3 regions of the Chromohalobacter sp. HP20-39 genome follow, and region 2 is predicted to be linked to each of the others. Evidence: predicted binding sites of a transcription regulator. Region 2 holds the regulator's gene; each other region holds the start of a gene.
What was found. The regulator PhoB, encoded in region 2, activates phosphate uptake and scavenging genes when phosphate is short. The targets are predictions, from matches to a motif close to TGTCATANNNNTGTCANA.

Region 1 (10,232 bases), on a different contig from region 2:
TCGCGCGGGCACTCCACGCCTGCCCAAGGAAAGGTCATGGACAAGCGCACGACCCACTTCGGTTATCAGGAAGTTCCGGTCGAGGAGAAAGCCGACCGGGTGGCGCAAGTCTTCCATTCGGTCGCCGCCCGCTATGATGTCATGAACGATCTCATGTCGTTCGGCGTGCATCGCCTCTGGAAACGCCTGACCCTCGAGCGCGCCGGTGTCCGCCCTGGCCATCATGTGCTCGACATCGCCGGCGGCACAGGTGACCTGGCACTCAAATTCTCGCGCCTGGTCGGTCCCCGCGGTCGCGTGGTCCTCGCCGATATCAACGCCTCGATGCTGCGTGTGGGCCGCGACAAGTTGCTCGACAACGGTGTCGGCGATAATGTCGAATACGTGCAGGCCAATGCCGAAACGCTGCCCTTCGCCGACAACAGTTTCGACTGCATCACCATCGCCTTCGGTCTACGCAACGTCACCGACAAGGATGCCGCACTGCGTTCCATGGCGCGCGTGCTCAAGCCCGGCGGTCGTCTGCTGGTGCTGGAATTTTCCAAACCGGCGAGTGCGGCACTGTCGCGCCTCTACGACGAATACTCCTTCCGCGTCTTGCCGCGCATGGGTGAATGGGTCGCCCAGGACGGCGAGAGCTATCGCTATCTGGCTGAATCGATCCGCATGCATCCCGATCAGGAAACCCTCAAGGCGATGATGGCAGACGCCGGGCTCGAACGTGTCGAGTACACCAACATGACCGGGGGCGTCGTCGCCCTGCATCGTGGCATCAAACTATGAGGCCGTCATGCCGGTGATGTTCACTACCCTGTTGGCCAGTGCGGAAACACTGATCAACGGGCTTCTCAAGCACGATCCCGCCTCGCCCTCTCGATTGGCGCAGCTTGCCGGACAACGCGTATCGCTACGCCTGGAGCGTCCGGCACTCGCGGTGCTGGTGCATTTCGACACCCACGGCATTACTCTCCTCTCCCAGCACGACCCCGATGAGGCCGATAGCGACGTGGTCGTCGAACTGGACGCCGAGACCTTGGGTGCACTGCTGGGTGGCGAACGTGTCGAGGCGCTGATGTTTGCCGGACGGCTGTCGGTGCGCGGTCGCACCCATGTACTGGAACGCGCCAGTCAGTTGCTCAGTGATCTCGAGATCGATTGGGAAGCCGAACTGGCGCACTGGCTGGGCGACATGCCTGCTCACAGCCTCTCGCAAGGCCTGCGACGCCTGAACCGCTTCGGTCTGCGCACGCGCGGCGAATTGCAACGCGATGTGCATGAATACCTGACCGAGGAAGCGCGGCTGCTGCCCAGCCGCACCCAGTGGGAGATTGCCCGCGAGCACCTGACGCAGTTGGGCCTGGCTACCGATCGGCTCGAAGCGCGCCTGGACCGGCTAGTCCGCGAGATCGAGCGTCGCCGACAGGAGGAGCACGCGTCGTGAGTTTGCGGCTGTTTCGCATCGTCTGGGTAATCGCGCGTTTCCGACTCGACGCCCTGATCCCCGCAGACCGCCTTCCCGGCGTACTGCGGCTATCGATGAAGCTCTCGCCGCTACGTCTTCTGCCCACCGGCCCACATACTCGGGGCAAGCGTCTGCGCCTGGCGCTCGAAGCCCTCGGGCCGATCTTCGTCAAGTTCGGCCAGATGCTTTCCACCCGCCGAGACCTGCTACCGCCGGACATCGCCGACGAACTCCGGCGCCTCCAGGACCAGGTGCCGCCATTCCCCGGCGAACAAGCCCGCGCGCTGGTGGAAGAAGAACTCGGCATGGATATCGATGTCGCCTTCGCCGACTTCACCCGCGAGCCGCTCGCTTCAGCCTCCATCGCCCAAGTCCATGGCGCACGCCTGCACAGCGGCGAAGACGTCGTGGTCAAGATCATCCGCCCCAATATCGATGGCGTGATGCGCAAGGACATTGGCCTGCTGTATACCTTCGCGCGCCTGCTCAAACGTGTGCCCGAAGCCAAGCGGCTACGCCCCGTCGAGGTCGTTGCCGACTACGAGGCCACGCTGTTCGATGAGCTGGACCTTCACAAGGAAGCCGCCAACACCTCGCAGCTCAAGCGCAACTTCCGCGATTCGCCGCTGCTTTACGTGCCGGCCATCCATTGGTCGCTGACACGCAAGCAAGTGATGGTCCAGGAGCGCATCCACGGCATTCCGGTGGCCGACATGGATGCTTTGGAAGCGGCCGGCATCGACTTGCGCCGACTCGCCGAACGCGGTGTGGAGATTTTTTTCACCCAAGTGTTTCGCGATAATTTCTTCCATGCCGACATGCACCCCGGCAATATCTTCGTGTCCGCCGATAACCCACAGGATCCGCAATATATCGCCATCGACTGCGGTATCGTCGGCAGTCTGACCCGCGAGGACCAGGATTACCTGGCCCGCAACCTGCTCGCCTTCTTCCGCCAGGACTACTACGAAGTCGCCGTGCTGCATATCGAATCGGGCTGGGTCGGCGAGGATACCCGCGCCAACGAGTTCGCCGCCGCCATTCGCGCGGTCTGCGAACCGATCCTCGAGAAGCCACTCAAGGACATTTCCTTCGGTCAGGTGCTGTTGGGGCTGTTCCAGACCGCACGGCGCTTCAACATGGAAGTCCAACCCCAGTTGGTGCTGTTGCAGAAAACGCTACTCAACATCGAAGGGCTCGGCCGCCAGCTCTACCCGGACCTGGACTTGTGGAGCACCGCCAAGCCCTACCTGGAACAGTGGATGAAGGAGCGCGCCGGGCCACGCGGCTTCTGGGACGCTTTGACCAAGCACGCACCCGAACTCTCGCGCCAACTACCCGAGCTGCCAGTGCTGGCGCATCAGGCATTGGCCCGGAGCGAAAACAACCATCGCCAACATCGCCAGCAGACCGAAGCACTCAACGCCCTCAGACGACGCCTGCGCGGGGCTGGCGCACGCGCGCGTCGGCTACGCTTCGGGGCGATATTGGTCGCCATCGCCTTGGCTTGGCAGCCTCTCTGGGAGTGGGCGCATAACCAGCCCTGGCCGGTGCTCGCCGCTGCCGCGCTCGGTCTGCTATTGATTGCCTGGCGTTGATCCCCCTATCAGCGCGCAATGTTGCTGCTATCATCCACCCACCACCTTTTTGTCTCGGGACCGTAACATCATGAGTGATACGCTTTCCCAGCTATCGGATGTCCTGGCCACACGCCGCCATGCCGACCCCGACAGCTCATACGTTGCCAAGCTCCATGCCCAGGGCCTCAACAAGATCCTGGAGAAGGTCGGCGAGGAGGCGACCGAAACCCTGCTTGCCGCCAAGGACGCCGAACACGGTGACGATAAAACGCGTCAAGCATTGGTCGCCGAAACCGCCGACCTGTGGTTTCATAGCTTGGTGATGCTCTCGCATCTGGACATCGACCATCAGGCGGTGCTGGATGAGCTGGCCCGGCGTTTCGGAATGTCCGGCCTGGAAGAGAAAGCATCACGCCAATCACCCTAATCGGCTCGGCCATGCCCGAGCATGAAGGAGATCTTCCATGTTAGGTGGAATCAGTATCTGGCAACTGCTGATCGTTCTCGGCATCGTCATCTTGGTCTTCGGCACCAAGAAGCTGCGCAACATGGGCAGCGATCTCGGCGGCGCCGTGAAGGGATTCAAGAGCGCGGTCGGCGAAGAGGAACAGAAAAAAACGCACGACGACGAGGACACGACGCAGCAGCGCGTCGCGCATGACGCCAACGAAGAAACGCTCGACACCCAATCGAACGCCTCGCAATCGTCCAAGGCCGACGAAAACTCAGAGCGGAAGTAACCCGCCATGTTCGATATGGGCTTTCTCGAGCTGATGCTCATCGGTGTCGTGGCCCTGTTGGTGCTGGGGCCGGAGCGCTTGCCCGCAGCGGCGCGCACCGTCGGTCTGTGGATAGGCAAAATAAAGCGCACGGTGTCCGGCATGCAGCGCGAGATCAACGCGCAATTGGAGGCAGAGGAACTGCGCCAGAAGCTCAACGAGCAGCAACGCAAGCTCGACGCCGGTCTGCACAAGGTCCGCGATGGGGTCGAACGCCACGCCGATACCGACACACATCACACCGGGCCGCGCCGCCCCCCGGCGGCGCCTGGACCGGATGATGACGCATCGGCGTCGGCCCCCGACGTTACCCCGGAAACATCCGACGCCTCGTCCGCCAAGGATTCCAACACCCCATGAGCGATACATCGCCACACGAACCGGAGGAGCACGCTCAGACGCCACTGATTGAACACTTGGTCGAGCTGCGCTCGCGGCTGGTCAAGGCAGTGGCGTTGATCGTGATCATCTTCGCCGCGCTTTACGCCTTCTCCAATGACATCTACAGCTTCGTCGCCGAGCCGTTGATGGCGCTTTTGCCTGCGGGCTCGCAGATGATCGCCACCGAAGTGGCCTCGCCATTCCTGGCGCCCTTCAAGCTGACGTTGTTTACGGCCTTTTTCATTGCCGTGCCCTTCGTGCTCTACCAGGCCTGGGCGTTCATCGCGCCGGGGCTCTATCGGCACGAGAAGGCCCTGGCGTTCCCCCTGCTCGCCTCAAGCATCCTGCTCTTCTATGGCGGCGTGGCGTTCGCCTATTTCGTGGTCTTTCCCCTACTGTTCGACTTCTTCGTCCACACGGGACCGGAGAACGTCACGGTGATGACCGACATCAATCAATATCTCAATTTCGTTCTCAAGCTTTTCTTCGCCTTCGGCGCGGCCTTCGAGATTCCCATCGCCACCTTTCTGCTGATCTGGACCGGCGCGACCAGCGTCGAAAGCTTGGGCAAGAAGCGCCCCTACGTGATCGTCGGCTGCTTCGTGGTCGGCATGATGATGACGCCCCCTGATGTAGTCTCCCAGAGCCTACTTGCCATTCCCATGTGGCTACTGTTCGAGATCGGCATTATCTTCGGCCGCCTGGTGCCACGTCACCGACGAGACACAGACACAGACACAGACACGGCAGAAGGCTAATCTTCACGCGCCCGCCCTTACCACTGGCGGGCGCATGGCGAGCCCTGTTTCATGTATATACTGAAAATGCTTGGCCGCTACTGTCACACTCCTGTCACGTAGGAGTGTCATACTTTCGAGTCAGCGGTTGATCACCAGCGACGACAGGGAGCTCATGATGGACGGTACGCGCTCTTCCGATGTTCCCCTCGGTAGCGACAACTCAACGTCCCAAGAGACCGGTGAAACGCCAACGCTTCGCGTCAACCGCACGCGTACGGGCATTCACGCAAAGCCCGCACCGTTTCCGGAAGCCGACCTCGATGACCCAGGGCTTTACTTCAACCGTGAGCTCTCGCACCTGCAGTTCAATATCCGCGTACTCGAGCAGTCCCTGGATCCCTCGCATCCACTGCTCAATCGGCTGACATTTCTGCTGATCTTCTCCTCCAACCTGGACGAGTTCTTCGAGATTCGCGTGGCCGGCCTCAAGCATCAGATCGCCCTGGCCCGCGAGGAAAGCGGCGCCGATGGCATGCCGCCACGCCAAGTGCTTGCCGAGATATCACGCATCGCCCACGAGCAGGTCGAACGTCAGTACCACATTCTCAACGAGACACTGATCCCCGCGCTCGAGGAACAGGGGCTGCGCTTCCGGCGCCGTACGCAGTGGACAAAGGCACAGGCCGATTGGGTGCGCGAGTATTTCGCCGAAGAGATCATGCCGGTAATAAGCCCCATCGGCCTCGACCCCTCACACCCCTTTCCGCGTCTGGTCAACAAGAGCTTGAATTTCATCGTCGAGCTCGAAGGCACCGATGCTTTCGGTCGCAAAGGGGGGCTGGCCATCCTCCCCGCGCCGCGCTCGCTGCCACGTTTGATGCGCCTGCCACGCGAGCTGAGCGAGGCCGGCTATACCGAATACGTCTTCCTGTCATCGATGATCCACGCCCACGCTCAGGAAGTGTTTCCCGGCATGCAGGTGCGCGGCTGCTATCAGTTCCGCCTGACCCGCAACGCCGATCTGGCCGTCGACCCCGAGGACGTCTCGGACCTAGCTTCGGCCTTGCGCGGTGAGCTGCTGGCACGGCGCTACGGCAGCGGCGTACGCCTCGAGGTAGCCGATAATTGCCCTGACCGACTGGCACACTTCCTGCTCACCCAGTTCGAGCTCGAAGCGGAGGATCTCTACCGTGTATCCGGCCCGGTCAACCTGACGCGGATGATGTCGGTACTCAGCGACGTCGACCGTCCCGACCTGCTTTATCGCACCTTCACGCCAGGACTACCACGTCAGGTCAAGGGCGACGTCAGCCTGTTCTCACAGATCGCCCAGAACGACATTCTGCTGCACCACCCCTTTCAGTCGTTTTCGCTGATTGAGGACTGGCTCCACGAGGCCGCCCAGGACCCGGACGTATTGGCGATCAAGCAGACCCTGTACCGAACCGGCGCCGATTCGCCCATCGTCAGCGCCCTGGTCGATGCCGCGCGCAACGGCAAGGAAGTCACCGTGGTCATCGAACTGCGGGCGCGTTTCGACGAGGCCGACAACCTGGCGCTGGCATCGCGCCTACAGGAAGCCGGCGCCATCGTCATCTACGGCGTCATGGCCTACAAGACCCATGCCAAGATGCTCCACGTGGTCCGCCGTGAGCGCGGTACGTTGCGCTACTACGCGCACCTGGGCACCGGCAATTACCACTCCAAGACCGCCAAACTGTATACCGACTACAGCCTGCTCACCGCCAACGAGACGCTTTGCGAAGACGTTCATAAGGTCTTTCAGCAGCTCTCGGGAATGGGCAAGCCACGTCAGATCGATACGCTACTGCATGCGCCATTCGTACTGCACGACCGCCTGGTGTCGATGATCGACCGCGAGGCACGCCATGCCGAAAAGGGTCACAAGGCGCAGTTGATCATCAAGTGCAACTCGCTCACCGAGCCACAACTGATCCGCGCGTTGTATCGCGCTTCGCGCGCCGGCGTACAGTGCGACCTGATCATTCGCGGCATGTGCTGTCTGCGCCCCGGGGTCGAGGGTATCTCCCACAATATCCGGGTGCGTTCGATCATCGGTCGTTTCCTGGAGCACACCCGTGTGTTCCACTTCCATAACGGCGGCAAGCCTGAAACCTGGTGCTCCAGCGCGGATTTCATGGAGCGCAACATGTTCCGTCGCGTGGAAACCTGCTTCCCGCTGCTCGACAAGAAACTCGCCCAACGCGTGCGCAAGGACCTGGCGACCTACATGGTGGACAACTGCCAAAGCTGGGAGCTAATGACCGATGGTCGCTACCGCCTCCTCGAGGCCGGCGATGCCGAACCGATCAGCACTCAGGAAACCCTGCTCTACGCCTACGCCGCCAAGCCCTGAGCTCGAAGCTCGAAGCTCGAAGCTCGAAGCTCGAAGCTCGAAGCTCGAAGCTCGAAGCTCGAAGGCAGCCTAAACCGAACCGCCTCCGTCGCCAGCTCACGCGACGGAGGCGGTTTTTGCTGTCAGCTTCCAGCCTTCAGTTACACCCCGACCTGACCACCATCGACTTTCTGGATCACCACCGTGGCCGCCCGCGGACGCACGCTGCCATTAGTGGCTTGTGTGGCATCCTGAGTCGCGGCATCGGCATTCGCCGGCCAATTGCCGGGATGCTGGATGTTGATGAACAGCGCCGTCTTGTCGGGCGTAGCAAAGATTCCCGTCACCTCGCAGCCGTTGGGGCCCACTGCAAACCGCTTGAGTTGGGTCTGATCATCGGCGCTGATCACCGAGGCGTCGTTATTGCCCCGCTTCACCGACGATGGCACCACGGCCAGCACCTGGTTGTTGGTGTGCTCTGCCACCCCGGCATAACCGTTATCGGTCTGAATCCAAAGAATGCCCTGGCCATCGCCGCGCTCGTCGTACCACAAGCCATCGGGGCTGGCGAACTGATTCGCTTCGGTAAGCCCAGAGAGGTTGACCGTGTCGTCTGCGGCGGCGCCAAAGACGAAAATCTCCCAATCGAAGGCAGTGGGCGAATGCGCCGACTCACGCCAGCGGATCACCTGTCCCCCCTCATTGCGGGGACGTGGATTGGCGGCATCGGTGGGGGCCGTGGCGTATCCAGCCCGCACCGCATCAATGGAGTCGCCATCATTGGTGTACGTCGGCTGCGTATTCTCCGCCGTACGATCGGAGTTGTTGGTCAACGTCATGTAGACCTCGCCGGAGACCGGGTCGACGGTCCCCCATTCCGGGCGATCCATCGGTGTTGCGCCCATCAGGTCAGCAGCGCTACAGGTATGCACGATCACTCCGGCCTGATCGTCGGCATCAAGTCCCAGTGCATCGGCCAAAGTGCGGCCCTCAGGCGTTTTCGCACCCGCCGTCAAAGGCAACCACTCACCACGGCCATCAGCGTCGAAGCGTGCGACATAAAGGGTGCCCTGATCCATGTACTTGGCGCCAATGGCAAGACGATCGTAACCTTCACCGGGACGATTGGCATCCGCCGGGTCCCACTTGGCATCGGAAACGAACTTGTAGATGTATTCATTGCGCGCGTCGTGCCCGGAGTAGAAAACGACCGGCTCGCCCGCCACGAGTTTACCGGGCCAGCAGCCTTCGTGGCGAAAGCGCCCCATGGCGGTACGCTTGACTGCCTGGGATTGGCCATCGTAGGGATCGATTTCCACGACATAACCGAAAGTCCGCGTCTCGTTGCGGTAATCATCTCGCGGTCCATTCCCACGCGGCGTGACATCGAAACGCGCGAATTCACCGCCACGCTCGCTCGCATTGCCGGCGGCGGTTTCCCAGCCATAGCGTCCCCGCTCGGTGGGCAACCCCAGACGAGCATCATCGACATGAAGCTCACCGGTATTGACGAAGACCTCCGGCCAGTTCTCTTCGCAGGTCAGGTAGGTGCCCCAAGGCGTAAAACCATGGGCGCAGTTGTTGTTAGTGCCTCGCGTGCGCGTGCCGTCCGGGGAGTAGCGGGTTTTGACGTAATCGCTGCCGGCCACGGGGCCCGACAACGCCATCGGCGTGGCACTGGTGAAGCGACGATTGTGGACATCGCCAGGCACATGCGACCAGCTACCATCGCTCTGCTTGCGTACCCGCACGATGGTGACGCCATGTGCGTTGATCTCGGTACGCACCTCGTCGGCAGGACGCTGGCCTGCATCGGCATTCGTCGGCCCGCCACGCGGCGCCCAGAGCGCCTGCTGATCGATATACTCGTTGTTGAGGGCCAGCAAGAAATCGCGCGAGGCATTATCCTCGCCCAGTGGGAAGGCATGCATGCCATCATGATGCATCCCCACGCTGTGTGCCTGCGCCTCGGCAGTCATTTCTTGCTCAGGATTCCAGGCCATTCCCTGATCATCGAGCGGCGTACCCCAAGGCACCAACACCTGAGCGGTGTAGCCCTCGGGCACCACCACCGCATCGGTACGCGAGCCGCGCAGCGAATCGAATGCCAGCGCCAGCGACGTCTTCTGGCCGCCGCTTTCCTGTGCCCTGGCCATATTGAGGCCGCCGATACCGCCCAACATGCCCAAGGCGGCCAGACTCAGGCCGCCGCGCATGATGTCGCGTCGCGAGACATGACGCTCCATAACGGATGAGAACGGCTCGTTATTGCTAGGGTTCAGATTGCTGTGATTCTCGATTTCCTTGCTCATGGTCTCTCCTCACGGCGGTCGACCGACAGGATCGTCGGCACATGTTATATGTGCCTTACCCTAGAGAGACGATATGACAGAGGAATGAAGCCTTCTTCAAGCGCGTGAGTTGCGCAATCGCTCGGCGGCCAATGCAAGCAAGTGCTCGGTCGTTTCCCAGCCCAGACAGGCATCGGTGACGGAAACGCCATAACGCATGGCTCCCGGTTGCAGCGACTGCTTGCCTTCTTGCAGGTGACTTTCCAACATCACGCCGACCAGATCGCGATCACCGGCCAGGCGCTGCTCGAGTACATCGAGCATGACCTCGGTCTGGCGGCGGTGGTCCTTGCGTGAATTGGCATGGCTACAGTCGACCATCAGGCGCGGCGTGATACCCGCGTTGTGTAGCTCGCGGCGACAGGCACGCACCGAGTCCGCATCGTAGTTGGGCTTGCCATGTCCACCACGCAGCACCACGTGGGTATGCGGATTGCCGTCGGTCTCGCGCATCGCCGGACGCCCCGCATCGTCGAGGGTGAAATGACGGTGCGGATGCGCAGCAGACTGCATCGCGGCAACGGCGACATCGACGCTGCCGTCGGTACCGTTCTTGAAACCTACCGCGGCGCGCAGGCCACTG
Region 2 (10,232 bases):
GCGCGGACGCCGCAATAGCGCATCGTACACGCATGATACACTAATGTACTTTAAGCCTGATCTTACGCATGACACACGACCGTTTCAGCGCTGGCCCACACTGGCTGCCGGCCGCCGCCCAGCGCCCCCGCATGAGTCCCGCTTGGTGGCGCTGGGTCGCCTCGCGCGACTCGCTGACCGCGCATCTGCGCGCTGCCAGCACACAGCCCTTCGGAGTACGGCTGCTCGCTCAGGGAATCAGCCATCCTCGAGGCGACGAGGCCCGGGCGCTGGGGCTCGACCCCCGAGCCCGTATCTGGCGGCGCGAGGTCCTGTTGATGCTGGGCGACACAGCGTGGGTCACGGCACGCTCGGTGGCCCCACTGGCGTCGCTTCAAGGCACGCGACTGCAGTCGCTGGGGACACGTTCGCTGGGTAGCTGGCTGTTTCGCCAACCCGGCCTCGAACGCGGCCCTATCGACATCATTCGGTCGCCGGCTCCCTCGCTCGTCACGGCACACGACCGCGCCGCGCCCTGGGGGCGACGCTCGATCCTGCGCCTGGGGCGTACATCGATTCTCGTCCAGGAATTCTTTCTCGACGCCATGGACGCTGACCTCGCGTTATCATCGCGCTAAGCTGGTCGCTCACGTTTTCACAGGCACGTTGTTCAAGTTGTTAGAGGAGAGCCCGATGTCCGCCGATTCATCCGACGCCGCGCGCCCTACCGGCCTGGCCCGCGTGCCGGACTTCCTGCGCCTGACGCGCCTGGACCGGCCCATCGGCACTTGGCTCCTGATGTGGCCGACGCTATGGGCGCTATGGCTGGCGGCCGAGGGCATTCCCGAACGCGGCACACTGCTGATCTTCGTCGTCGGCGTGTATGTGATGCGCGCCGCCGGGTGCGTGGTCAACGACTACGCCGACCGGCATTTCGATGGCCACGTCAAGCGTACGCGTGACCGGCCGTTGGCCACCGGGCGCATTTCCGAGAGGGAAGCCAAGGCCACCTTCGCGGTGCTAGTGGTGATTGCCTTCGGCCTGGTCTGCCTGACCAACCTGCCCACAGTGCTGCTGTCGTTCGCGGCACTGGCGCTGGCGGCCACCTATCCGTTCATGAAGCGCTATACGCATTTCCCGCAGGTGGTGCTGGGCGCGGCTTTCTCGTGGGGGATTCCCATGGCGTTCATGGCCATTCAGCGCCAGGTACCGCTCGAGGCGTGGTTGCTACTCGCTGCCAATGTGGCCTGGACGGTGGCCTACGACACCGAATACGCCATCGTCGATCGCGACGACGACCTCAAGGTGGGCATCAAATCCACGGCAGTGCTGTTCGGCCGCGCCGACCGGCTGATCATCGGGTTGTTGCAGGCCCTGACCGTCGCGCTACTCGCCTGGGTCGGCCTGCGTCTGGCGCTCGGCGGCTTCTTCTGGCTGGGTCTGGCCGCCATGGTGGCGATCTTCGTCTACCAGCACTCTCTGATTCGTTATCGCGAGCGCGATCCTTGCTTCCGCGCCTTCCTCAACAATCATTGGGCCGGGCTGGTGACCTTCGCAGGCATCGCCCTGGCGTTATGGCCTATGTGACGCTATGAGCTATAGGTAAAGAGCACGATTGTCACGAAGCTGTCACATTAGCGCGTTGTAATCGTCATGCTGATGTCATTCATGAGTGATTCGCTGCATCGCGATCCGCAAGAGGCCCACGCCCATGACCGCCAAGACCGTGCTCATCGTCGATGACGAGGCGTCCATCCGCGAAATGATCGCAGTGGCGCTGGAAATGGCCGACTACCGCGTGCTGGAAGCCGACAATGCCCAAACGGCACACGCCATGGTGGTCGATGACCAGCCCGATCTATTGCTGCTGGACTGGATGATGCCCGGCACCAGCGGTATCGAACTGGCGCGACGTCTCAAGCGCGATACCGCCACCGCCGAGTTGCCGATCATCCTGCTCACCGCCAAGAGCGAGGAAGACAACAAGATTCAGGGGCTGGAAGCCGGCGCCGATGACTACATCACCAAGCCGTTCTCGCCGCGGGAGCTGGTGGCACGCCTCAAGGCCGTGCTGCGACGCGCCACGCCCACCGGGGTCGAGGACACGGTGGAAATCGACGGCTTGCGTCTCGACCCCGTCAGTCACCGGGTCAGCGCCAACGGCGAAGCGCTGGACGTGGGCCCCACCGAGTATCGGCTCCTGCAGTTCTTCATGACGCATCAGGAGCGCGCCTACACCCGTAGCCAGTTGCTCGACCAAGTCTGGGGTGGCAATGTCTACGTCGAGGAGCGCACCGTCGACGTGCATATTCGCCGCCTGCGCAAGGCGCTCGGCGATGACCACCAACACCTCATCCAGACGGTACGCGGCACCGGTTATCGCTTCTCCACCAAGGAGTAGCGCACGTGTACTATTGGACCAATGAACTGTGGCGTCTGGCGTATATCGTCATCGGTTTCGGTGTCCTCGGGTGGCTCTTCGGCGAACCCGGCTGGGGGCTGGCCGCCGGTCTCGGACTCTATGTCTATCTACATCTGCGCCATTTGCGCGCCCTGTATGTCTGGCTGACCCAGCATCCGCATGACACCCCACCGGTCGGCGCCGGGGTCTGGGGCGACCTGTTCGACCGCCTCTACAAGTATCAGAAGACCCAGCGTCAATCGCAGGCCCGCCTGCGCGATATCATCCGCCGCGTACAGGACTCCTGCGAGGCGATGCGCGATGCCGTGGTCATGCTCGACCGACATGGCGACCTGGAATGGTGGAACAGCGCCGCGGCCCAGATGCTCGGCTTTCAAACGCCCCATGATCGCGGCCAGCACATCACCAATTTCTTGCGCGACCCGCGCTTCGTGGCCTATTTCAATGCCCGCGATTACCGCGAACCGCTGACCCTGGCCTCACCGATACGCGATGACGTGACGCTGCAATACCAGGTCACGCTGTTTGGCGACAACGAGCGCCTGGTCATGGCGCGCGACATCTCGCGACTGCATCGTCTCGAGCAGATGCGGCGCGACTTCGTGGCCAATGTGTCGCATGAGCTGCGCACCCCGCTCACCGTGTTGACCGGTTATCTCGAGACCTATCTCGATCAGGCCGATCAACTACCGTCGCGCTGGCAACGCGGCCTCGGCCAGATGCAGGAACAGACCCAGCGCATGCAGAACCTGGTCGAGGATCTGCTGCTGTTGTCGAAGCTGGAAACCGATCAGACCCGCGACGATCCGGCTCCGCTGGACATGGTCACGCTGCTGGAAAACATTCGCGACGACGCCGCCAACCTTTGCGCAGGCAGCCACGAGATAGCCCTGGACATCCACACCGACCATTGCCTGCTGGGTGACGAAGGCGAGATGCGCAGCGCCGTTTCCAACCTGGTCTTCAACGCCGTGCGTTACACACCGCCGGGGAGCACCGTCACGCTACGCTGGAAGCCCTGGAAGGAGGGCGCCGCAGTCGAGGTCGAAGATGACGGCGACGGTATCGACCCCGTGCACCTGCCACGCCTCACCGAACGCTTCTATCGTGTCGACAAGGGCCGCAGCGCCGCCAATGGTGGCACCGGGCTGGGGCTGGCCATCGTCAAGCATGTGTTGCTGCGTCACGACGCGCATCTCGACATCGACAGCCACCCCAGCCAGGGCGCGCTTTTCCGCTGTGTTTTCCCCGCCACGCGCGTGCGCACCGCCCCTGAAGAACGGCGTGCCGTGGGCGGCGACTAAACGTTTCAGAAAAATGCCCGCTCGACATATCAGCCGTTGGCGACACGTCGTGGCGGTTGGTCTTCCAACTTCTCGCGACATGCCAACGGGCAGTTGCCGCAGTAGCCGAGTCCAGGGAGAAGGTAGCGAATGCAGCAGACACGCCGCGTGCGTTCGATGTCGCCTGCGCTGCTTTCACGATAGCGAATGGGACGAAACAGCGGGTTGCGCTGGCCATCGGCCAATTCCCGAAGGGTCATCAGACGACCGCCCGTCTCGGCCCGCGCCTGGGCGCCCGGCAATGTGTAGAGCTGGGAGATGAGGTAGTCATAGTAGTGCCCGAGATTGCCCCATAGTGCGCGGGGCGCGATGCCGGTGTGCTCGGCCATGCAGGCAATCGCCGGTTCCCAAGTGTCGCGTATCATGGGAAGAAAGCGTGTCTCGGCTTGGGTCGTGGCGAGTGGTGTGGTGGTGTCTTCGACGACCAGTGCCTCGATGAGCATATCCTCACCGAGTACCAACCCCAGCCGCGACAGCTCGAGCGGTAATTGTCGCTCCGCCAGCAAGTTATGTGCCGCCCCCAGATAGGTCGTGAGCGCCAGAAAATACTTCGACCACAGCGAGATCACGGCCCGAGCATCACCATGCTGATGCTCGGCACCATAACGTTTGAGGATCTGCACCATCCCGGGCTCGGAGAATACATCTCGCGCCGCCCAGGTCGCGGTGGGCGCCTGATCCCAGGTAACCAGCTTGCGATCCATCCCTTTCAAGGGACCGGTATAAAACCGATCAAGCAACACTGACATCGAAAGCTTTCCTGTGGCGAGGCCAAGTGGAAGGCGTGGGTCATCGACCCACGCTTTGAAGCGTAAATGAAAACCACTCGCGTCTCAAACGCGCTAGAAATTGTAGGTCAGACTCGCGCGAACATTACGCTCCGCTCCGAAGTAGCAATATTGAAGCGAATTGCAGGAGGCGACGTATTCCTTGTCGAGCAAGTTACCCACGTTGAGACGCACTTGCATGCCTGGCATACCCATCTGGCTCATGTCATAGCCCAACATGGCATCGACCAGCGTGTAGTCAGGAACTTTCTCGGTGTTGGCACGATCTGCGTAGATATCGGCGTAATAACGCACCCCGAGACCGGCATCCAGACCTGCGAGCGTCTCGCCCTGGAAGGCATAGTGGCCCCACAGGCTAGCTTGATGGCGCGGCGCGTAAATGGCGTGACTGCCTTCTTCGTCCGGGTCTTCGCTCTTGGTGTAGCGGATATCGGTGTAGCTATAGGCCGCCTGCAACCGCAAGCCCTCGGTCAACTGCGTGCGGGCTTCCAGTTCCAGGCCTTGCGACTCGATCTCGCCGATGGAGCGATAAGGGTCGGTGGGTTGCTCCTTGGTGGCGACGTTTTCCTGGGTGATGCGGAACAGCGAGAAGCTGTAGCGATCCTGGGTACCCGGCGGCTGGTACTTGAGGCCGGTTTCCCACTGCTCGCCCTCCATCGGCTCGAGCACGTCACCCTCAGCATCGACGAAGCTGGTCGGCGTGAAGGCCGTGTTATAGCTGACGTAGGGCGCGACACCATTGTCGAATAGATAGAGCGCACCGGCCCGACCACTGAACTGGGTATCGTCCAGCTTGTCCTCGCTATCTTTCAGGTAGTCGGTGTTCTCGATATTAACCCAGTCGTAGCGGCCCCCGAGCGTCAGACGCCAGCGATCGAACGCCATCTGATCCTGTAGATAAACCCCCGTCTGTGTCAGTTCGTGACGTTCGTCGCTGGCTGTGGCGATCGCTCCCACAGGATCGGCGCCGTACTGCGGATCGAAGGGATTGATATTCGGGAAAACGCCAGATGTGTAGACGATATCGTTCTGGCGTGTCTGATAGTCCACACCGACAAGCACAGTGTGGTCGATGAAACCACTGCTGAGCTTGGCTTCCACTTGGTTATCGATAGTCCAGGCTTCCAGCGACTCCTGGGCGCCATAATAGTAACGCTTAAGCTCATTGCTATTTCCGTCAACCCAGACGTTTTGCCCTATCAAGTTGCCCGCACTGTCGTAAAGGTATTCAGCACCTTGGGTGACTTGGTCCATAGCGATGTCGGCATTCAGATAACGCAGCTTCTGACGCGCGGTCCAGTCGTCATTGAAGCGATGTTCGAGGCTGTAACCGAACATGCGTTGGGTACGCTCGAACTTGTCGTAAGCGTCTTCGCCATCGAAGAAGTTATTGCTGATCTTCTGTCCATTGTGACTTTCCACCGCTCCCTCGTAAGGCACGCCGGAGTGGTAGCCACCTTCCGGGTCTTTTTGTAGATAGGCCATGAACGAAAGGGTCGTGTCGTCGGTGACATCCCAAGTCACCGAGGGCGAGATGGCATAGCGTTCCTCCTCGACCGGCCCGAACTGCGTATCCTTGCCACTCGCCAGGCCCACCACGCGATAGGCGGCACGCCGCTTTTCGTCCAACGGGCCCGTCAAATCGAACGCCACGCTGCGCTGGCTATTGTTGCCCACGCTAACGCGCAGTTGACGCTGCGTCTCGAACTGCGGCTGCTTGCTGGTCAGCGCCACCAAACCCCCGGGAGACGAGCGGCCATAGAGCACCGAGGCCGGCCCCTTGACGATTTCAATTTTCTCGAGGAAGTAAGGGTCGATGACCATTGAGCTATAAGAATTGGCATCCCCCATCACCTTAAGACCATCGAGGTACACATTACTCAAGCTACCGTCGGAGAATCCCCGCATGACCAGATAATCGTAACGGTTCGATGCGCCCACTTGATTGGTGTATACCCCCGGCGTGTATTTCACGGCATCGCCAAGCGTGCGTGTGTCGCGTGTATTCATTTCCTCGCGGTCAACGTAGGAGACGGACTGCGGTGTTTCGATGAATGGCGTATCCGTCTTGGTGGCGGCTTTGCCGGAAACCGTCAGTGTGGACAGGTCGACGGCATCGCCGTTATCGCTGCCGGATTGTGCCCACGCTGTCGTGGGCATGAACAATACGCCCGCCAGGCACGCGCAGGAAAACCAGTAGGGATGCAATGTGCGACTCATGGAAACAAATCCTCGCTCTCGTCATCGGGTCGGCATCGACCCAGTTCTTATGGAGAGTGAGAATTATTAACTTTTAAGAGTCGTTCTGCTTATGGTCAATGCCGCAATATCTATGCGTGACGCTGCAAGCGATCTCGTGGAGGAACTTATTTCATCATTAAGGGGTATTCACGACCCCAACCGGGGGTAGGCACTGGTGTAACGCACGCGGGGATAGGCCGTAGCGCTGCTTGAAAGCGGTAGCGAAGTTACTGGCATGCCGGTACCCCACCCGTGTCGCCACGTACTGCACGCTATAACCTTCCCGGAGCAGCTCGTGGGCCATCTCGAGGCGGTGTTGACGCAAACATTCAAAGACCGAGCCTGGCGAAACTTGTCACGCAATGCGCTGGGGCTCATGCACGCCAGTTGCGCCAAGGATTCGATGCTATGCGACGCCTCGGGATGTTCGTGCAGGCACTCACGCACGCGAGCTAGATGGTAGCGGTCGCGCACCCCCAAGCGGCGCTCCTGCCGGGGAGAGGTGTCCCGGGCCGCCAGGCCGTGAGCCATCAATTGCAGCGCCAGCCCCTCGCCGAGCAAGGCATGCTGGGCTTCATCCGGTGGCGCATTAAGCCACTCCTCGAGCGACAGCCAGACGCCTTCGGGCAAGGGCAAGCGCCACGCCTCACTGGTGGTGGTGTCGAGCAATTCAGCCAGCGGCGCAGCCAAGCGTGTGTGCGACGTACGTGCGGCTTCCAGCAAGGTGAGGTTGATCGCGCGCAGCCGCTGCCCACCGGCATGACGCGCACTCAACGCTTGATGACCGGCGTGCGTGAGCATCAGCGCTTCACGCGGTCCCAAGGCGAAATGCTGCCCACCGTGCGATAGTTCCGCGCTGCCCTCGAGCATGACGATGATCGATACATGCGCTGGCGCATCGGCCAAGGCGTGCGTTTCGTAGGTATGATGGATCGTGAGGCGCGAACCAACCAGGCTGACACCCATGGCGGGACGGCATTCGTCGACCCAACCCTCGGCCACCGGGGTGGACGCGGCGTCGTTGCGGGTCAAGGAGGGGAAGCGGTGATACAAACGATAACGGCGCTCGAAAGCGCCGAAATCTGCCATGGTCAGGCATTGGGCCGGCACTGAGACATCGTTCATCATGCCTGTCGCCGGGCCCATGACATACTCCCGATAGGCTTACGCAGTGGCTTCGGCGTAACGACGCGCCACTTCGTCCCAATCGACGACCTCGAAGAAGGCCTTGATGTACTCGGGACGCTTGTTCTGATACTTGAGGTAATAGGCGTGTTCCCACACGTCCAGCCCCAGAATCGGCGTATTGCCGTGCATCAGCGGACTGTCCTGGTTGAGTGTGTTTTCCACGACCAGCCGCTTGGCAGGCGTGACAGACAGCCAAGCCCAGCCACTGCCAAAGCGCTTGACGGCAGCTTGCGTGAAGGCTTCACGGAACGCCTCATCACCGCCCAGTTCACTTTCGATGGCCGAGGCCAGATCACCCTTGGCCTTGCCTCCGCCCTGCGGCGACATGACTGTCCAGAACAGCGAGTGGTTGGCATGCCCACCGCCATTGTTGATCACTGCCTGACGCTTGGCTTCCGGAACGCGCTCGATTTCACCCATTAGGGTTTCGACCGGCAGCGATTCGAGATCCGTGCCTTCCAGAGCGGCGTTCAAATTATTGACGTAGGTCTGATGGTGACGGCTGTGATGGATCTCCATGGTGAGCGCATCGATATGCGGTTCCAGGGCATCATAAGCATAGGGTAACGTCGGTAGTTGATGCGCCACGACATACCTCCTTGTCAATCTATCGTCGAATGTCGAGCCTTGGTGCAACATGGCACCAATGACACGTTGTACCTAACAATAATAGTTTTCATTGCAGGTTTGTCAATTACTTAGCGGCTTAGGTGAGGGGTCAGAAGACCTTGTCGAGCACGAACATCAGCATGAACCCTCCCAGCACGCCGAAGGTCGCATCGCGTTCGTGTCCCTTGCGATGCGACTCGGGAATGATCTCGTGGCTGATCACGAACAACATCGCACCGGCGGCAAACGCCAGGCCAAAAGGTAGCAAGGCATCGACGATATGCACCGCGAAGGCCCCGATGACCCCGCCGATGGGCTCCACCAGACCGCTCAATAACGCCGCACCCAATGCCGTAAGGCGCGAATAGCCAATGGCCAGCAGCCCCAGGGAGACAATCAGGCCCTCGGGTAGATTCTGGAGGCCGATGCCCAGCGTCAGCGCCACCCCGGCGGCCATGTCGCCACGCGCATAGCCCACGCCCACTGCCAGCCCTTCGGGGAAGTTGTGAATGGTGATGGCGAAGATGAACAGCCAGATACGCCGGATCTGCAAGGCATCCGCACCGCCTTGCTTGCCCAACGTGAAGTGCTCGTGGGGCACGAAGCGGTCCATGCCCCAGACCAAGAGGCCGCCACACACGATGCCCCCGCACACGATCGTCAACGCCCAGCCGATGGTGCCGGTAAGCGCCAGCGAGTCCTCGTAGGCCGGCATCGCCAGAGAATAGGCCGTGGCGGCCAGCATCACCCCGGCACCAAAGCCCATCAGGGCGTCTTCGAGACGCTGGCTGATATGGCGCAGCACCATCATCGGTAACGCCCCTACCGGCGTGAAAAGACCGGCCACCAGGCTCGCCAGTATCCCTGCCTGAAGCGTGGACAGCGTGCCTAGCCAATCGCGCATCTGGGCACCCAGCCACCACACCAGCAAGGCCCCCACGGCCGCCGCGAGCAGGATGCCCAACGCCCAGCGACGGCTAATGAAACCACCGGGTACTACGGAAGGCGCTTGCGTATCTTGCATGCGGACTCTCCTTGCATCATCGAAACATTCAGCGCGTCAAAGCCGGTAGATGACGATAGTACTGCTGCCAGAGTACCACCGCTCCGGCCACACCACCCGGCAGCAACACGAGGTTAAGCACCGGCACCCATGTCGCCAGCGACATCCCAAAGCCAAAGGTCAGCGTCGGCCACAATCGTGCTCGCAATCGATGTCGCATGTCGCGAAAACTCACTTGATTATTATCCATCGGATAGTCCAGGTATTGAATCGCCAACATCCATGCCGAAAAGGCGGCCCACAAGAACGGCATGAATATGTTCACGCCGGGCACGAAGCCGAGCACGAACAACAGCGCCATGCGCGGCAACATGTATCCCAGCTTGACGAATTCTCGGCCCAGCGCATCGACCCCGGCGCGGAAAAGCCCCCGCGTATCGCTGGGCGGCTCTCCGCTCAGCCGCCATTCCACCTTCTCGGCGAGAAACCCGTAAAACGGCGCAGCGATCAGATTGGTCACCAACGTGAAGGTAAAGAACACCACCAACAGCAGGCTCACCACCAGCAGCGGCCAAATCAGCCATTCCAGCCACTCGAGCCAGGCCGGCACCTGGAGCATCCAGTAGTCGAGCCAGCCACCAAAACGGGTGAACAAATAG
Region 3 (10,232 bases), on a different contig from region 2:
GCACCGGGCCAGGGCCTCGAGGCACGCGAAGACGCGCTGATCATCGACGGCGTGACCGTCCCCTTCAGCGCCAACCGGGGATTCGCGGACAGCGACTGGTCAGGGTGCGATGTGGTGATCGACGCCTCAGGCGTCGTCAAGAAGAGCGCGCAATTGTCGCCGTACTTCGAGCAGGGAGTGAAGCGCGTAGTGGTGTCCGCGCCGCTCAAGGACGAAGGCGTGCTCAACGTGATCATGGGTGTCAATGATGGCGCCTTCGATCCCGACACCCATCGCATCGTCACCGCCACGAGCTGCACCACCAACTGTCTCGCCCCGGCGGTCAAGGTCATCCACGAGACGTTCGGCATTCGCCACGGCTCGATGACCACGGTGCACGACATCACCAATACCCAGACGATCCTCGACGCACCGAGCTCTCCACAAAAGCCGGATCTGCGCCGCTCGCGGGCCTGCGGCATGAGCCTGATCCCCACCACCACCGGCTCGGCCAAGGCGATCACCGAGATATTTCCCGAGCTCGAGGGCAAGCTGAACGGCCATGCCGTGCGCGTACCGCTGGCCAACGCCTCGCTCACCGACATGGTCTTCGAGGTCGAGCGCGCCACCAGCGTCGAGGAAGTCAATGCCGCCCTGGAAAACGCCGCGAATGGTGAACTGGCCGGTATCCTGGGATTCGAGACCCGACCGCTGGTGTCCATCGATTACCGCACCGATCCGCGCAGCTCGATCATCGATGCGCCCTCGACGATGGTGATCAACCATACGCAGGTGAAGCTCTACGCCTGGTACGACAACGAATGGGGCTACGCCAATCGCACCGCCGAGCTCACCCTGAAAGTCGGTAACGCCTAGGACAATGATGATGACGGCCATCGAACGCTTACGCGCCCTTCCCTTCGAGATCCGCCAGTACCTGCTGGTGACGGGCAACTACTGGGCGTTCACGCTGACCGACGGCGCACTGCGCATGCTGGTGGTGCTGCACTTTCACCAGTTGGGCTACTCGCCGTTGGAGATCGCGCTGCTGTTCCTGTTCTACGAGGCCTTCGGCGTGGTCACCAACTTCGTCGGTGGCTGGCTCGGGGCGCGACTCGGACTGAATCGCACCATGAACCTGGGCCTGGGGCTGCAGTTGATCGCACTGGGCATGCTGCTGGTGCCGACGACGGCGTTGACCGTCCCTTGGGTGATGGCCGCCCAGGCGATATCCGGGATTGCCAAGGACCTCAACAAGATGAGCGCCAAGAGCGCCGTCAAGGTGCTGGTGCCTTCGGACAGTGCCAATGCTCAAGGGGCATTGTACCGCTGGGTGGCGATCCTTACCGGCTCCAAGAACGCCCTCAAGGGGGCCGGTTTCTTCCTTGGCGGGCTGCTGCTGACCCTGATCGGGTTCCAGGGCGCGATATTCGCCATGTGGCTGATGCTCATCGTCGTGCTGGGCCTGTCGCTATGGCGTTTACGCGCCGATCTTGGGCGCCAGAAAGCCAAGCCCAAGTTCCGCGAGGTGTTTTCCACGTCACGCGCGGTCAACGTGCTCGCCGCGGCTCGCCTATGCCTATTCGCGTCTCGCGATATCTGGTTCGTGGTGGCACTGCCGGTGTTCCTTTATGATCAGCATGACTGGAACTTCTGGAGCGTCGGCATCCTGATGGCCGTCTGGGTCATCGGCTACGGAGGCATTCAGACCCAGGCGCCGCGCATCACCCGATTGCTCCACGGCGATACGCGCACCATCACCGCCGGCTGGGCACTGGCGTTGGCCTTGCTACCGGCAGTGACCGCCCTGACGCCCTTGGATACCACCGTCCTGTGGCTAGTCATCGGCCTGCTCGCCTTCGGGGCGATCTTTGCCATCAATTCCAGTTGGCATAGCTACTTGATCGTGCGCTTCGCCCGCGCCGAGGGCGTGTCGATGGACGTCGGTTTCTACTATATGGCCAATGCCATGGGACGCCTCATCGGGACCATTCTGTCCGGCTGGATCTACCAGATGTACGGCCTGGCAGCATGCCTGTGGCTCTCAGCCGCCATGGTCCTGGCAAGCGCCCTGCTCGCGCTGGGCCTGCCGAGACAGCCCCAATGATCGGGCGTCAAAGTATCATGCATACAGGGCGTCGCTAAAACGCTTCTCGATGCCCACCGAATGGCCTTGTTTGCATTCCACCATCCATAAAAACTATCAGCTCGGTAGCGTGCAAACGGTGTCAATGGCGTATAATCTTCGTCTAGCCTAAAAGCAGAGCAAGAAAGCCCAATAAGCTTCCCCGCGAGCTGGAAGCATGAGCAAGAGGAAGATTAGCAGTGAACGCTCCACTCAAGGAAACCACCACTTCGACTCAGGCGCTTGAGCAGCACAAGAGCTATCGTTTCGTGGCCGACCTCCTGGCCCGCGCCGATATCCAGATCAATGGCTCGCGCCCCTGGGACATGCAGGTGCATTCAGCCGAGGTTTTCGACCGGGCGCTTGCCGAGGGCAATCTCGGGCTCGGCGAGACCTACATGGCCGGCCTGTGGGACGCCGAGCGCCTCGACCAGTTCTTTACTCGCCTGCTCCGCGCCGACATCGACAAGGCCGTGCAACCTTCCAAACTGGTGTTCCATGCTCTAAGGGCCAAGTTCACCAACCTGCAAAGCGTCAAACGTTCCTGGAAAGTCGGTGAGGCGCATTACGACCTGGGTAATGACTTCTACGCGACCATGCTCGACAAGCGGATGACCTATACCTGCGGGTATTGGCACGATGCCGAGACGCTGGACGCCGCCCAGGAAGCCAAGCTCGATCTGATCTGCCGCAAGCTAGATCTCAAACCCGGCATGCGTGTTCTGGATATCGGCTGCGGCTGGGGCAGTTTCATGGCCTATGCTGCCGAGCATTATGGGGTCGAGTGTGTCGGACTCACCATCTCGCGCGAGCAGGCCGACTACGGGAAATCCTTGATGAAGAAGGGGCTTCCCGTGGAATTTCGGCTTCAGGACTACCGCGATACCGACGAAGAGTTCGATGCCATCGTCAGTATCGGCATGTTCGAGCATGTCGGCCGCAAGAATCACCGCGAGTACATGGAAGTCGCCCATCGTTGCCTCAAGGAAGGCGGGCTCTTCCTGCTGCACACAATCGGCAAGAACGTTCGTGAGAGCACGCCGGATCCGTGGATCGATAAGTACATCTTCCCCAACGGCGACCTGCCTTCCATCGGCCAGATCGGTGATGCCGCAGGCGGGCTTTTCGTTACCGAAGACCTGCACAACTTCGGCGCCGACTACGACAAGACACTGATGGCCTGGTGGGAAAACTTCGAAGCGCACTGGCCGCAATTCAAGGCACGCTACGGCAACGAGTTCTACCGAATGTGGCGTTATTACCTGTTGTCGTGTGCCGCATCCTTCCGCGTGCGCGACATACAGCTGTGGCAATGGGTGCTCGCCAAGCCCGGCGTACCCGGCGGCTATTCTCGCATCACGAATTGATCATTCAACTCACCGGAAAGGAAGCGTAGTGGGTTATCGACGCATCATCCTGCAACATTACGGCATTCTGGCGATCGGCTTTCTTCTTGCCTGGGGGCCCCTGACACTGGACTATGCAATCTTGAAATGCATCGATTGCGCGCAGTGAACTTGAGCACCTTGTTTCTCGTCGCAAAAAAGGGCGCCGCAGCGCCCCAGGGAATATCGTCGGGAGGCTTCGTCATCAACCATAGCGGCCGGTGATATAGTCCTCTGCTTTTTTGGTATGCGGGTTGGAAAACATCTGCTTGGTGGCGTTGTACTCGATCATATCACCAAGATGAAAGAACGCCGTGTAATCCGCCACGCGTGCTGCCTGCTGCATGTTGTGGGTCACGGTGACGATGGTGAAGTCTTTCTTGAGCTTATCCATCAAGTCTTCAATCGTGGCCGTGGAGATGGGATCAAGCGCCGAGGTCGGCTCATCCATCAGAATGATGTCGGGTTGCACGGCAATTGCACGCGCGATACATAGGCGCTGCTGCTGCCCACCGGAAAGCGAGGTTCCCGGCTCGTATAGCTTGTCTTTGACCTCGTTCCATAGACCCGCATCGCGCAACGCACGCTCCACCAGTTCATCCTGGTCGGCCTTGCGGCTGACCATGTCGTGCATGCGCGGCGCATACGCGACGTTTTCATAGATCGACTTGGGAAACGGATTGGGCTTCTGGAACACCATGCCCACGCGTCGGCGCAGGGCCACTTCATCCATGCCCCGGGCATTGACGTCGCGGCCATCCATTTCCACCAACCCCTTGATCCTCACCGTACTGATCAAATCGTTCATGCGGTTCAGGCAGCGCAGAAAGGTGGACTTCCCGCACCCCGAAGGACCGATCAATGCAGTGACGGTATTGGCGAATATATCGATGCTGATGTCATTCAATGCCTGATGTTCGCCGTACCACAGATTGAGGTCGCGCACCCGCACGCTCAAATTTTCCTCGACGTTTTCGTTACGCGTCACCGGTTGTCCCTTGTCGGGTGTCGGCGCATCGCTGTATTGCTCACGCGCACCACCCTCCGACGTCATGGGCGGCTCTTGCTGGGTCTGAAAGTCTTGCAAAGTCGTATCGTTCATGGCGAATGATGTCCTGTCAGGAGTCGCTTACCAGCGGCGTTCGAATTTGTTGCGCAGCCAGACAGCGAGAGCATTGAGGAAGATCAGCACTGCCAGAAGCACCAGTATCCCACCCGCCGTCTTTTCGGCGAAGGCGCTATCGGGCTCGCTGGCCCAGGTAAAGATCTGCGCCGGCATCACGGTCGAGGCATCCGTCAAGGTCATCGAGGCTTCCGGAATGAACGCCACCATGCCCACCAGAATCAACGGCGCGGTTTCGCCCATAGCCTGCGCCAGGCCGATGATCGAGCCCGTCAGAATGCCCGGCAGCGACACCGGCAGCACGTGATCGCGCACCACCTGCCAGCGTGAACACCCCACGCCGAATGCCGCATGGCGAATGCTGTCCGGCACGCTGCGCAGCGCCGCACGTGTCGAGATAATGATCACCGGCAGCGTCATCAGCGCCAGAGTCAAACCGCCCACCAGAGGTGATGAACGCGGTACGCCGAAGAAGCCAATGTAGATCGCCAGACCCAGCAGACCAAACAGAATGGAGGGAACGGCCGCCAAGTTATTGATATTGATCTCGACTATCTGGGTCAACTTATTGTCGGGGGCGAATTCCTCTAGATACACGGCGGTCATGACCCCGATGGGAAAACATACCGACATGGTGACCAGCATGGTCATCAATGTGCCGATTGCCGCAGCGGCGATACCCGCCAACTCCGGCATCTTGGAGTCACCCGCAGTGAAGAACCGGGTGTTGAATTTCAGTTCCGCGCGTCCCTGACGGACCAGCCTGTCGACCACTTCCCTCGCTTCGGCGCTGAGCTCGCTCTTGTTGCCCTGAAGGTACTGATCGACCGGGCTATCGGCAATCACCCACTGGGTTTTTGTGGTGCCCATCAACTCAGGATTGCTTTCCATACGCTGTGGCAGGGTGCGGAATACGCCGCGTGACACCAGCGGGCGTACTGTCTCGTTCACGGCAGCCAAGGGGATTTCCTTGGACTGCTCGTTATACGTAATGTCCACTTTTATCTGGGCCTGCTGAAACGCCGGCCAGCCACGCACGACCATGTCGGAAATGAAGAACACCAGAAACACCGCCGCCAGGATCAAGGCGCCCATGGTCATCCACTTCATGCGCGCCGAACGCCGGTGGCGCTTCTTGAGCTGCGCGGAAATTTCTTCGAACGATTGACTCATGCTCTCGACCTATCGAATTACAGGTTGTTGACGCGGTATTTCTCGCGGAAGCGGCGAATCATGATCACCGAGACGATATTCAGCGTCAGCGTCACGATGAACAGCACCAGCCCCAAGGCAAAGGCCGAGAGCGTCTGGGCACTGCCGAACTCTTGATCGCCTGTTAACGCCGCGACGATACTCACTGTCACCGTGGTCATGTCCTCCAGCGGATTCGCGGTCAGGTTGGGGCGCATGCCGGCCGCCATGACCACGATCATGGTTTCCCCTAGGGCACGGGAGACGGCCAGCAGCGAGGCGGAAATGATCCCCGGTGCCGCCGCCGGCACCACCACGTTGCGGACCATCTCGCCCTTGGTGATGCCCAATGCCAGGGCGCCTTCACGCAGGCTGCTGGGTACCGAGTTGATGACGTCGTCGGAAAGCGAGGAAATGAACGGGATGATCATGATGCCCATCACCAGCCCCGGTGCCAGGGCATTGGAATACGAAGCCTCGAGCCCAAAAAGCCCGGCGATGTCCACCACCAGCGGCGCCACGGTCAAGGCCGCAAACACGCCATAAACGACGGTCGGTATCCCCGCCAGCACCTCCAGAACCGGCTTGGCGGCCTGGCGCACCCTGGCGGGCGCGAACTCGACCATGTACACGGCAGCGCCTAGTCCAACGGGAATCGCCACCAGCATGGCGATCAAGGTGATCATGAAGGTGCCGGCAAACAGCGGGACGGACCCGAACTGTGCGGCGCTGCCTCCATCTTCTCCACGTCCGGCGGAGGAAAGAAAGCTTGCCCCGGGATTCCAGGTCGTGCCGGTGATGAAGTCCCAGAAACTATGCAGTTGGAAGAAGCGCAGCGCTTCGCCGACGATGGAGATGAGAATGCCCAGCGTAGTGAGGATCGAAATCGCCGCCGCCGCCGCCAGCAGCTTGCGGATCACACTTTCGATGGCGCGCCGGGCATGGAAATCGGGACGCACCTGGTTCAAACCCAGCACCAAGCCAATGGCCGCGATGACCAGGCTTGCTGCCAACAAATAAAGCAAGGGGATATCAGCACCCATCAAGAGCAGCACGAACGCCCCCAGGGCACTGATCAGCAGCGCCGGCCCGGCGGTGGTAAGCACCGCGAACCAGCCATATTGATCCGGCTGTGCGTACATCGAGGTACCCGTCGCGCGTACCCGCGTGGCTTTCGCCCGGCTCAGAACAAAGGCCACCCCGCCGAGCCCCACGAGGACTGCACAAAACAGCAGGAAGACGATATTCGTCGACATATCGATCTCTCGGAAAAACATTCTCCCATGGAGGTTTTTATCTCCTTGGGCCCATCAAACAAATGAGCCGGCAGCTAAGCTGCCGGCCATTCCGGCGATCTGCACGAGCGTTACTTCAGATCGCTAAGCTTCAGCGTCTCGCGGTTGGCAAGATCTTCACGCTGCTCTTCGCGCAGTTTTTCCGGCAGCGGAATCAGCCCCAATCCCTTGAGGTAGCCCATCGGGCCGATCATCTTCTCGCTCAAGAAGAGATTGGCGTAAGGATACATCGCCGGCACGCTGTCGGCATGCTGGTTCTTGACATAGAAGAACAGCGAGCGGGCCACCGGGTATTTGCCAGAGCCGATCGCCTCGGGCTTGGGCTCCACGCCGCCGATGCTCGCGGCCATCAGAATGTCCTGGTTTTCCTCGAGGAAGGAGTAACCGAAGATACCGAACGCCGTGGTGTTTTCCTGGATGCGCTGGACGATCAGGTTATCGTTCTCACCGGCATCGATGTAGGCACCGTCCTGACGAATATCGGTATAGCCTTCACCGCCGTATGCCTCCATGTTCTCAGAGGCGTGTTCCATCACCAGTTCTTCGAAGGCATCGCGTGTACCGGACGTGGTCGGCGGACCATATACTTCGATCTCGCGATCCGGCAGCGACGGGTCGATATCGCTCCACTTCTCGTAGGGGTTGTCGACGAGTTTGCCGTCCTGGGGCACTTTCGCCGCCAGCGCCAGGAATATCTGCTTGCGCGTCAGGTTGATCGGCTCATGGCCTTCGGACGTTTCAGCCAACACGATACCGTCATAACCGATCTTGGCCTCGGTAATGTCGGTGACGCCATTCTCCTGGCAACGCTTGAATTCGGAGATCTTGATGCGACGCGACGCGTTGGTGATATCCGGCGTATCAATTCCCGGACCTTCACAGAACAATTTGAGACCGCCACCCGATCCCGTGGACTCGATGACGGGCGTCTGGTAGTCGGTGGTCGCACCGAATTCCTCGACGACATAGCTGGCGAACGGATAGACGGTACTGGAACCGACGATACGTAGCTGCTGGCGCTCCTGAGCCTGGGCGACACCCGCGACGCTCATCACGGCGGCAGCCAGCGCAGTGGTCTTCAAGACACGGCTCTTGAGTATACGGTTCATGCGGGTAACTCCTGTCGATGAGAGTGTTCAACCTTCGCGACACCTAAGATGCCCGACAAAAATGACAGCTTCATGACAGGAGATGACGAATATCACATCAGCAGTACTCGACAGCTCAACGAACGCAAACGCTGCGCTTATTCGCGGATTTCAGGAGACACCGCCTAACGCTGGGAAGCCACTTGCGTTTCCGCCCCCAGCGCTCGACCGGCCAGCAAGCGCACACCGATATTGCCCAGCAGCGAGGCGCCGAGCATGGTCAACACCGTCGGCCAGGCACTGGCGATTTCGAAGGCCCCTACCAGCATGCCGGCGAACGCACCACTGGAAAATTGCAGGCACCCTTGCAAAGCCGTCGCCGTGGCGCTCATCTTCGGGAAGTGATCCAGCATCGACGACATCGCGTTGGGCGCGATCAGCCCCTGCATTCCCACGAAGACGACCATCAGCGGCGCCACGCTGTAGATCGAATCCAGACCAGAGAGGATCAGCGCCACCAGCGCCACACCGGCACACAGCTGTATGCCCAGCCCGACGACGAGGTTCTGCTGCGGCGTGCGGGTCTTCAAGAGATGAATATTGAGTCGGTTCGAGGAGGCCATGACGATGATGTTGGCCCCAAACACGAACGGATAGACGGCCGCCGATAATCCGTAATGCTCCATGTACAGATAAGGCGAGCCAGTAATGAACGCGAACATGCCCGCGAATGACATCGACACCGCACAGATATATCCCATCGCCTCACGATGACGAAGCACGCTGAGATAATTGCCCAGCACTTGGCGCGGTGACGGCGCGTCGGGATCGCGCCCGTGGGTCTCGGGCAGCCGTGTGCCCAGGAAGAACAACAGAAATGCCGCGTACAGGGCCAGGAACAGGAAAATCGACTGCCAGTTGAAAATCCCCAGTAGCACGCTTCCCACCGTGGGCGCCACGAGCGGCGCCAGCATCAGGATCATCGCCATGGTCGACATCACCTTGGCGGCCTCGCGCCCGCTGAAGCAATCACGCACGATGGCCGCCGAATTGACCACACAGGCGCCGCCGCCCAACGCCTGAATGAAGCGCAATCCCCACAGCGTCTCCAGCGACGAAACCTGCATGATCCCCAGGCTGGCAAGCAGGAACACGACCAGGCCGGTCAGCAGCACCGGGCGCCGACCCAAGCGGTCTGACAAGGGGCCACAGATCAGTTGCCCGATAGCGAACCCGAACAGGAACACGCTCAGCGACAGTTCGGTATGGTGAACACTGGCATTCACTGCCTCGGCGAGCGTGGGTATGGCAGGCAAGTAGGCATCGATGGCAAAAGGTGCCAGGGCGGTGTTGGCCGCTACCAGCAATGCCAATCGCCGCGCATTGAGTTGAGTCACGACATCTCCCGAAAACATACGTCGACGCATCACCCCGAACGGGACGATACGCAATCATGAAGAAGGCTAACCGCTAGTGCGCTCATCATAGCCGATAACGGGCTCACTGGGGACCGAGCATGAGCGTCGGTAACTGAAGCCGGTGACGGGATGTCCCGGCAATGACATCATGGAACGGTCGTGCCAATCGTGCGTCAGCGTGCGCCTTGGAAAAATCCTAGTCGGATTTCTGCTCCTCGAGCAGATCGACCAAGGGCTGGAACTCATCGCGATTGTGATCGCTCATGCGCATGAGGATACGGTGGGCTTCGAGGATGCGTTGCTGCATGTCATGCGCGTCGGCACTCACCTGCGGCAACTCGTCGAGGCTCGCCGGCTCGGTGAGCGGTGCCTCGAGCAGCGTGAAATACCGCGAGAACCCCATGACATCGAGCATACGACGCACGTCGGGATGCTCGGCGACGATGGTCGGCGGTTGCTCGAGCCGCCCCTCGACGGCCATGGCCACCTTGGCCAGAAAACCCAACGCCGTGGAGTCGACATTGGTCGCCTCGCGCAGGTCGATCATCACCGCCACCAGGCCCGGACTGTCGGCCACGCGCTGGGCCTGCTGATCAAGCGTCGCACATAACGTCAGACGCACGTCACC

Region 1: the regulator PhoB is predicted to act here: its motif matches at 5,042-5,059, upstream of ppk1 (polyphosphate kinase 1).
Region 3: the regulator PhoB is predicted to act here: its motif matches at 8,268-8,285, upstream of RVY79_RS14295 (PstS family phosphate ABC transporter substrate-binding protein).

The regions. Positions count from the first base shown of each region.
Region 1 covers NZ_JAWHTP010000009.1:86,139-96,370, reverse strand. Annotated here, with positions in the region: gene ubiE (bifunctional demethylmenaquinone methyltransferase/2-methoxy-6-polyprenyl-1,4-benzoquinol methylase UbiE) at 37-783, shown strand; gene RVY79_RS14940 (SCP2 domain-containing protein) at 791-1,441, shown strand; gene ubiB (ubiquinone biosynthesis regulatory protein kinase UbiB) at 1,438-3,060, shown strand; gene RVY79_RS14930 (phosphoribosyl-ATP diphosphatase) at 3,131-3,469, shown strand; gene tatA (Sec-independent protein translocase subunit TatA) at 3,507-3,782, shown strand; gene tatB (Sec-independent protein translocase protein TatB) at 3,789-4,181, shown strand; gene tatC (twin-arginine translocase subunit TatC) at 4,178-4,960, shown strand; gene ppk1 (polyphosphate kinase 1) at 5,118-7,319, shown strand; gene RVY79_RS14905 (PhoX family phosphatase) at 7,460-9,610, opposite strand; gene RVY79_RS14900 (3-deoxy-7-phosphoheptulonate synthase) at 9,707-10,232, opposite strand, start outside.
Region 2 covers NZ_JAWHTP010000002.1:405,766-415,997, reverse strand. Annotated here, with positions in the region: gene RVY79_RS05465 (chorismate--pyruvate lyase family protein) at 69-617, shown strand; gene ubiA (4-hydroxybenzoate octaprenyltransferase) at 673-1,566, shown strand; gene phoB (phosphate regulon transcriptional regulator PhoB) at 1,691-2,380, shown strand; gene phoR (phosphate regulon sensor histidine kinase PhoR) at 2,386-3,705, shown strand; gene fhuF (siderophore-iron reductase FhuF) at 3,735-4,493, opposite strand; gene RVY79_RS05440 (TonB-dependent siderophore receptor) at 4,587-6,752, opposite strand; gene RVY79_RS22010 (helix-turn-helix domain-containing protein) at 6,910-7,077, opposite strand; gene RVY79_RS22005 (hypothetical protein) at 7,296-7,622, shown strand; gene RVY79_RS05430 (superoxide dismutase) at 7,938-8,549, opposite strand; gene RVY79_RS05425 (ZIP family metal transporter) at 8,680-9,594, opposite strand; gene cysZ (sulfate transporter CysZ) at 9,623-10,232, opposite strand, start outside.
Region 3 covers NZ_JAWHTP010000008.1:75,391-85,622, reverse strand. Annotated here, with positions in the region: gene RVY79_RS14325 (ArsJ-associated glyceraldehyde-3-phosphate dehydrogenase) at 1-855, shown strand, start outside; gene arsJ (organoarsenical effux MFS transporter ArsJ) at 866-2,086, shown strand; gene cfa (cyclopropane fatty acyl phospholipid synthase) at 2,305-3,471, shown strand; gene pstB (phosphate ABC transporter ATP-binding protein PstB) at 3,695-4,477, opposite strand; gene pstA (phosphate ABC transporter permease PstA) at 4,619-5,785, opposite strand; gene pstC (phosphate ABC transporter permease subunit PstC) at 5,803-7,059, opposite strand; gene RVY79_RS14295 (PstS family phosphate ABC transporter substrate-binding protein) at 7,170-8,207, opposite strand; gene RVY79_RS14290 (Bcr/CflA family multidrug efflux MFS transporter) at 8,372-9,583, opposite strand; gene RVY79_RS14285 (STAS domain-containing protein) at 9,801-10,232, opposite strand, start outside.